One region of the Bacillus sp. AFS053548 genome, then DNA from elsewhere that is predicted to be linked to it. Evidence: a T-box and tRNA genes for the amino acid it is inferred to sense, from the RefSeq annotation. Region 1 holds a T-box; the other holds one or more tRNA genes.
What was found. A T-box is a leader RNA that pairs with one kind of tRNA and senses whether it is charged. The one in region 1 lies ahead of CN946_RS08100 (glycine--tRNA ligase), so its partner is inferred to be a tRNA-Gly.

Region 1 (4,437 bases):
TTGTCTAACACTTGTCGTAATTAGATCAAAATCCAAGAATAGATTTAATGAAGCAATAACAAGTATCGCTAAACTAACAAATATTCCTATTGGACCAGATTGATGGATATATGGAATTGGAACATGGAAAAGTTGAAGAACCATCGTTAGTAAATAAAATATAAACACTCCGATTGTTAAACCGAAAACAATTGATCTAAAACGGTGAGTTACTTTAACTAGTCCAGTAGCATAACAAATTAATGTCCCTGCAATAATTGCAATTGTTAATAGAACCGCTTGTAGGACAATCATTCCATATGTTGCTTCGTATACAGCTGAAATATTACCAATTAGAATCCCTTCAACTGCTGCATAAATAGGTGTAGTAATCGGTGCAATTCTAGGAGAAAAAGATGTTACTAACCCAATAATGAATGCAACGATTAAACATCCAATAAACACTTTAGAATTAAATGTTCCAGTAGCCGTTAGATAAAATGAGTATCCCGCTGTTGCGATAAGTAAGATTAATGCAATAATTGTTTTACCAATTGTCCCACCGATCGTCATAGCCTTAGCAGAATGCCTTGATTTCGTTAATCGTTCAGAATTTAAGATAGGATTTGAACTCCTCATTTAAACTCCTCCTTTATTTTATACCTTCATTTTACCATTTTTAGTAAATTTCTTAAACTTTAAACAAGCTTTAGTAAAATATATGAAAAAAGATGTCCAAAAGGACACCTTATTTCAAAAAACTAAATTAAAATTTAATTTTATTTGCTAAAAATGATTGTAATTCACTGATTGCAACACGAGTTTGCTCCATCGTGTCACGGTCACGAACTGTTACTTTTCCATCTTCAATTGATTCGAAGTCGTAAGTAATACAGAATGGAGTACCGATTTCATCTTGACGTCTATAACGTTTACCAATTGAACCAGTTTCATCGAAATCAACATTGAAATCTTCTGCTAAAGAAGCAAATACTTCTTGTGCATTTTCTGATAATTTTTTTGATAATGGTAAAATCGCTGCCTTATATGGTGCTAATGCAGGATGTAGACGCATTACTGTACGAGATGTACCATCTTCTAATGCTTCTTCTTCATAAGCATCAATTAAAAATGCTAATGTAACACGATCTGCACCTAATGATGGCTCGATACAATATGGAACGTATTTATCATTTGTAATTGGATCATGATATGTGAAATCTTCTGTTGAATATTCCATATGTTGTTTTAAATCATAATCTGTACGAGACGCAATGCCCCATAATTCGCCCCAACCAAATGGGAATTTATATTCAAAGTCAGTTGTCGCGTTACTGTAGTGTGATAATTCATCTGCACTATGTTCACGTAAACGAAGATTTTCTTCATTAATACCTAAAGCTAAAAGCCATTTATTAGCAGTATCTTTCCAATAAGAATACCACTCTAACTCTTCACCTGGTTTACAGAAGAATTCAAGCTCCATTTGTTCAAATTCACGAGTACGGAATGTGAAATTTCCCGGTGTAATTTCGTTACGGAAGCTTTTACCAATTTGAGCTATACCAAATGGTACTTTCTTTCTCATTGTACGTTGAACATTTTTAAAGTTTACGAATATACCTTGTGCTGTTTCTGGACGTAAGAAAATTTCATTCGTACTTGACTCAGTAACGCCTTGGAATGTTTTAAACATTAGGTTAAATTGACGAATATCTGTAAAATCATGGCTACCACAATCAGGACAAGCAATTTTATGTTCTTCAATTAGTTTAGCCATTTCTGAAAATGGAAGACCATCAACGATAATTTCCATTCCTTTTTCTTCAAGTGCATTTTCGATTAATTTATCTGCACGATGACGAGCTTTACAATTTTTGCAATCAATCATTGGATCATTAAAGTTACCAATATGACCTGAAGCTTCCCATGTACGTGGATTCATTAAGATTGCAGCATCTAATCCAACATTATATGGACTTTGTTGAACAAACTTTTTCCACCAAGCTTTTTTCACGTTATTTTTTAATTCAACACCAAGTGGACCATAATCCCACGTATTTGCTAAACCACCGTAAATTTCAGATCCTGGAAATACAAATCCTCTGTGTTTAGCATGACTTACTACGACATCCATTGATTTTTCTGACATTTCATCTGCCTCCAATTTTCAATTGTTTTTTGAAAATGCAAGAATGAAATAAAAAAGCTCTCATCCTTAGGCATTTTCTGCCTAGGGACGAGAGCTGTATATGCACCCGCGGTTCCACCCTAGTTGACAATTAAAAAAATTGTCCACTTTAAGAATTAACTCAGGAATGCCTTTCGCTAAAGGTTTTGATTGAGCTCACACTATCCTCAATTCGCTAGTCAAAATAATCTTTAGGTACTTCTTTCCGTCAACGTTATATGTAATAAATAATATGTTTTTATTTTAACAAAGTGACAATGATTAAGTCAAATATTATTATGAACAATTTTGCTAAAAAAAATACCGTGAATTTTTTGAATATTTTTCGGGAATTAACATGTAAAGATAAAACCTTTACAGTATGAGCATTACTTGGTATGATAGAAAAGTTGTTTTATTTATATACTATACTATCAGAAGGGAGTGCTAGTTTTGAGTAGCAGCATTTTTCTAAAGAAAAAGAAACGTTCAGCAGTATTGCTTGATAAACATCATTCCATTCGTTTATTAAAAACAAACAAAAAGCGAATCGTGAACAAAAGAAACAATAAAATAAAAGGGTTCGAACAATTACTTGTTAAAGAATTAAACGAGGAAATGATTTCAACTTCAAACAGTACGGTAAATGAAATTTCTGAAAATGTAAATACAGTAGTGATCGAAGGACTTCCAGTAACATTTCTTCTAAAGCTTGGAAAAGAGTTTTTCTCAGATTTAGAAGCAGTGAAGTACTATTATAATAGTAAACATGAAGATTTTTACAAGAATCGTAGTTTACTAGAGGAATCACTTCAATCTTCAATTAACAATGCGTCAAGTGAAGAACAATTAAAAGTTTCGGAATTTATTTCTAGTAAATAATAATTTCATATTAATGAGGGAATCCATATGGGTTCCCTCTTTTTATTAGTGTTGAGAAAATCGTAGTAATTTTCCGACCGACTGCACTGCAAATAAGCCTTTGATAGCAGCAAATAAGAGACCTATCAGTGCAAACAACGTTGAAAACTTGCAAATGAATGGCGAAGTGCAAATAAAATCAGTGAATCTGCAATTAAAATCAGCATATCTGCAATTAAATTCAGCATATCTGCAATTAAATTCAGCATATCTGCAATTAAATTCAGCGAATCTGCAATTAACGTAAAAAAGTACCTATACCAGTATAGGTATTCCACTGAAATATTAGATCATTTTAGATACGATTGAGTGTAAAAATAGCATATTTCTTCTTATATAATTAAATATTAATTCAAATCTGCTATTTTTCTTAAAAAAAAGACTGAAAAATAAACTTAAAATGATCAGTGCCTCCTAGATACCCGCTCTCTATAATTTTTACACTCATTTACATCAAAAAAGGGATGTTCACATGTCAGTTGACCTGACTTATGATACATCCCCTTTTTTCCTTTAGCTATTTTTGATTTGCAGAATCATTAAGCTAAATAGGCTTTTTTCACTTCTTCATTATTCATTAATGTCTTACCTTCACCAACCATTTGGATTTCTCCAGTTTGAATTACATAGCCACGGTGAGCAATTTGTAATGCTTGGTATGCGTTTTGTTCGACTAATAAGATTGTCATTCCTTGTTTGTTTAGTTGCTCAATGATTTCAAATATTTGTTCAACGATAATTGGGGCAAGACCCATTGATGGCTCATCTAGCATTAGTAATGATGGTCCCATCATCAGTCCTCTACCTATCGCTAGCATTTGTTGTTCTCCTCCACTCATCGTACCGCCTTTTTGGCTTAAACGCTCTTTCAGTCTTGGAAAATAATCAAATACCATTTCCATGCGTGCAGCGATTAGTTTTTTATCTTTAACTGAGAAAGCGCCCATCTCTAAATTTTCTTTTACACTTAATTTAGAAAAGATTCTTCTTCCTTCTGGTACATGGGCGATTCCTTTTAAGGCAATTTCATGAGATTGTAGCTTTATAATTTCTTCACCTTTATAAATCAGCGTTCCAGATTTTGGTTTAACTTGGCCACAAATCGTTTTTAGAGTAGTAGATTTTCCCGCACCGTTACTTCCAATTAATGTTACGATTTCACCTTCATTTACTTCAATGTTAATATTTTTCAGTGCTTGAATACCACCGTAAAAAGAGTTAATATCTTTTAATTGTAATAGCGTCATCTTTTCGTACTCCTTTCACTATGCAGTAGTCACTGCACTTTTTCCTAAATATGCTTCAATTACTTTTTGGTTATTTCGAATTTCGAGTGGTTTTCCTTCTGCAATTTTTTCGCCATGATC
Region 2 (4,437 bases), on a different contig from region 1:
ATATTTCCTATTTTTATAAGGAGAAAATATTAGGGTTTTTTAATTTTGAATTTTAAAACAGTTTAGTTCCTATAAAAAGTAGAACGATAAATTCTATTCCCTATTGCTCGCTTTCCGTATGGCGTGATCTAAGACCCTCATCGCATTCTCTCCAATTAGAACTCGGTATTATCGCCATTTCCATCAATTTAAAATACCTTTTTTTACATAAAAAAAAACATAGAAGCCCAAATGGAACATCTATGTTTTTTCCAACAATTTCATTTTATGGTAAAGTATCCTTCATCTTCAAAACGTTTTACTAAAGCAATGGCACTTTTCACAGGAAAATATTCTACATTAAATAAGTCTTTTAGTTCCTCTTCATCTACACTACGATCAAAAAATTGTTGGACGATACAATAAAAACAAGCAGCCCATGTATTTATATCCGCTGGTATTGGGATAAACGGGAAGTAAATTGTTATAAAGTGTTGGAAGTGTGTTTTTGCGATTTCAAAAGCAGAAGGGTCTTCACTTTCTAATACGTCACTTAATTTTTTTAATATAGCATCTACAAAGATTTTATGTTCATCGACTGAAACCGATGTATTCCAAATCATCCTTTGGTTTACTTTGTTAAGTTCAAAATCTTTATCGATTGATTGTTCTTGTAAAATAAACAAAATAAAACTTTGAATTAACGGATTTGTTTTGGTGCTTTTTAATATTTCGCTAATTTGATCGATAACAAGATTACAATCTAAACCTCTTAATTCATTAATTAATTCAAGTTGCTTATCAATCGGCTCAGAATTTTCAACGATCATATGTAAATTAAGAATTTCACCCTTGATGCCTTCACGATCTGAAATTACTTTCTTTGATAATGAGAGCATCGCCTGAAACTTATCCATCTGATTTTCATCAATCCGTTTTTGGGTGAGTAGTCTTTTTATATTTTTTTGTAATTCTTCATATTCTTTTAATTGAAATAAAATGCTTATGTATACTTCAATTGCTTCATCACTCTCAAATGGCCCGAAAACTAAATCCTCACATCTTTCCTTAGCTTCCCTGGCCCGATTCCCTTCTAAAAGACACGCGACTGCAGCAAGCTCTGTTTGAGAATTATGCTCATTCATTTCTTTTAATTGATCACATAACATTAAAGCTTTACTAAAATTTTTTTCTTCTAATGCTTTTTTACCTAAATTTATTATCCGATCCTTCAGTTTAGGAAAAAAGACAATATTGTCTTCCATGTTACTCTCCCCTAACATTTGTTATTTCCTGCACAAACTAGTTATGAAAAAGTGTATCATGAATTAAAATTAATTAAAATATTAAAGATACAAGTATGCATGAAACAGTTTTTAACTTTAGCACCCTAATGGTTTATTACCAAATCTTTTCCATAGCTTTGGAAACTTAGGTTTTAATTCGTCTTTTGACTTCCAATCGATCGTTAATTGTTGTTCAGGATAATCATAGCCTTTGCTTTCAATTAGTGAATTGAACTCATTCCACAACTGATCATCCCAATCATCATCGCCCTTACGCTTGATTGTATACGCTTGTAAAGCTAGATCTAACATATCTTCCAATTCTGGCGTAAGTCCTTCTTCTTCATAAATAGGAAAGATGTATTCAGCTAAATAATCTGGGTCATTTAACGTTTTCTTGTAAACTTGTTCTCCTTGACCGATTAACCAAGCTCTAAAATGTGCAAATGAATCCTCAGAACAGCCATCCATAATGATCCATGCAGCTCCTAAAAGATTTGCGGTATACGCTTTGGAAAAAAAAGTTTCAAAATGAATTTCAAAACTAGCTATCTCTTCCTCTGATTGTTTTGCTAAATGATTTATTACCCATTCATACGGTTCTTCAACAATATGCATTTTAGATATTAAGCTCCAAAATTCTTTTTCGTTCATTTATATCACTCCACTCTTTTATTTATATTAGAATAACATATCTAGTATAAATTTTATGATGATCTAAGATTTCTATTAAATGATAGGAATCCATCCTAATTTATATAGTAAACGTAATTCATCATTTTATTTCTAAGTAGTTAAAACACAAAAAAAGACACTTATTTTACATTTCGTAAAACAAGTGTCTTTTGGACGTCCTGAGAGGGATTCGAACCCCCGACCGACGGCTTAGAAGGCCGTTGCTCTATCCTGCTGAGCTACCAGGACATATGGAGCGGGTGATGGGAATCGAACCCACGACCGAAGCTTGGAAGGCTTCTATTTTACCATTAAACTACACCCGCATATTTGTTATTTTTTTATTTCTTTGCGACATCACCCTGTCGACATATTTTATTATAGTCACTATACAAATTAAAGTCAACACTATTTTAAAACTTTTTTTCCAAAATAAAGGAAAAAATTTAAAAGTTGTATAATTACCTTAGTTTATTAGGGTTTTCCGGCTTTTAGTACTCCAAATTTTTTTGTTTTTAGATAAGGTTAGTAGCATATAAGCTACTAACCTCCTGTTATTCATTATAATTCAAATGAAGTTGTTATAAGCTCCGTTCCATCTGTATTATAAAAAGTAACATTAGCTTTCTTACCAAATATTTCAAGAATAGCATAAGTCTTTTCTTTTCGCATTCTCGGTAATAAAATGCTGCCAGGGTTAATAAAAAGCACACCATCAATTACTTCGGCTCCTAATACATGTGAGTGACCGAAACAAGCAATTGTTGCTCCAACTTCTTTACAACGATAATACAGCTTTTGTAATGACTGTTTTATTCCATGTAAATGACCATGTGTTGCATAGATTGTATATTCATTCCCACGGTGAATAAATTCTTCAGGGAATTCTCCTCTGAAATCACAATTTCCTCTTACAACATTATAATCCTCTAGTTCCTTAGCATTCACTTCTAATTCTGAATCTCCACAGTGAATCATTAAATCTACACTGTCACGATATCGGTCGGCGATTTCTTGCAATGGTTTTGTCAATCCATGGCTATCACTTACAATTAGTACTTTCATTAATTTGATCCTCTTAGTAAAAAGTCTTTATCTTCTTTATTTATTACACTCATTAATGATTTAATTGCATTAGCGCGATGACTTAAGCCACCTTTTTCATCTGTTGTTAATTCAGCCATCGTTTTATCTAATTCTGGCAAAAAGAATATTGGATCGTAGCCAAAACCATTTGTTCCTCTTTTTTCATTGGCAATATACCCTTCAACTGTACCATAAACAGTGATTGTTTCTTTGCCTGGAACCGCTAAAGCTAAAGCACAATAAAATCGCGCAGTTCTTTTTCCAGGAAAAACTCCTACTAGTTCACTTAAAACTTTTTGTAAATTATCTTCATCACTTTTATGTAATCCGGCATATCGAGCAGAATAAACACCTGGTCTACCTTCAAGTGCATCCACTATTAAACCAGAGTCATCTGCAATGACTGGCGTATGTAACTCACTCGCTAAATACTCAGCTTTTAAAATCGCATTTTCTTCAAATGTAGTTCCTGTTTCTTCAACTTCTTGAATATCAGGAAAGTCTTTTAAAGACTTAATTTGAAATCCCATCGGGTTAAAAAGTGCTTCAAAATCCTTCACTTTACCTTGATTATTTGTCGCAATAATGATTGTTTCCATCCTTAAAGTCTCTCCTCGAAATGATTATTGAAATTTAATACCTTCTTGTAATAACACTTCTTTTTGTTTTTCAATTAGAGATTTAATTCCTAATTCACCTAAAGATAGTAACTCATTTAATTCTTCTCTTGAAAATGTTGCTTCTTCACCAGTTCCTTGAAGTTCAACAAACTGTCCTTTTCCAGTCATAATAATATTCATATCAACACTTGCAGCAGAATCTTCTACATAATATAAATCTAGTACTGGTCCAAGGTCATCTAAAATACCAACCGAAGTTGCTGCTAAATAATCTTTTACAGGATACGATTTCAATTTATCCATTTTAATTAATTTATCAAAAGCAAGCATCATCGCAACAAATGCACCAGTAATTGAAGTAGTTCTTGTTCCTCCATCTGCTTGAATTACATCACAATCGATCCAAATTGTCTTTTCACCAAGTGCTTCTAAATCAACTACTGCTCTTAACGCTCTTCCTATTAAACGTTGAATTTCCATTGTTCGACCAGTAACTTTACCTTTAGATGATTCACGTATTGTACGCTCTTGAGTAGCCCTAGGTAACATTGAATATTCAGCTGAAATCCAACCTTTTCCACTATTTCTCAAAAATGGCGGTACACGGTCCTCAACTGTTGCATTACAAATTACCTTCGTATCACCAATACTGATCAGCACAGAACCTTCTGCATGCTTTGTATAGTGAGTAATAATCTCTATGGGTCTAAGTTCATTATTTAATCTTCCATCTGTTCTTTTCATGATCGTTCCTCCTACAAAATCTTCCAAATACTAGTATAGACAAAAAT

Region 2: it has a tRNA-Gly gene. The T-box ahead of CN946_RS08100 (glycine--tRNA ligase) is inferred to sense a tRNA for this amino acid. The anticodon was not compared.

The regions. Positions count from the first base shown of each region.
Region 1 covers NZ_NUHI01000014.1:158,343-162,779, reverse strand. The annotation lists gene CN946_RS08105 (Bax inhibitor-1/YccA family protein) at 1-618, opposite strand, end outside; gene CN946_RS08100 (glycine--tRNA ligase) at 746-2,131, opposite strand; T-box leader at 2,212-2,391, opposite strand; gene CN946_RS08095 (hypothetical protein) at 2,603-3,031, shown strand; gene CN946_RS08090 (ABC transporter ATP-binding protein) at 3,610-4,317, opposite strand; gene CN946_RS08085 (ABC transporter ATP-binding protein) at 4,336-4,437, opposite strand, start outside.
Region 2 covers NZ_NUHI01000008.1:53,998-58,434, reverse strand. The annotation lists gene CN946_RS05220 (hypothetical protein) at 261-1,244, opposite strand; gene CN946_RS05215 (DUF4240 domain-containing protein) at 1,362-1,919, opposite strand; tRNA gene CN946_RS05210 (tRNA-Arg) at 2,116-2,189, opposite strand; tRNA gene CN946_RS05205 (tRNA-Gly) at 2,193-2,266, opposite strand; gene CN946_RS05200 (metallophosphoesterase family protein) at 2,502-3,005, opposite strand; gene CN946_RS05195 (XTP/dITP diphosphatase) at 3,005-3,625, opposite strand; gene rph (ribonuclease PH) at 3,650-4,390, opposite strand.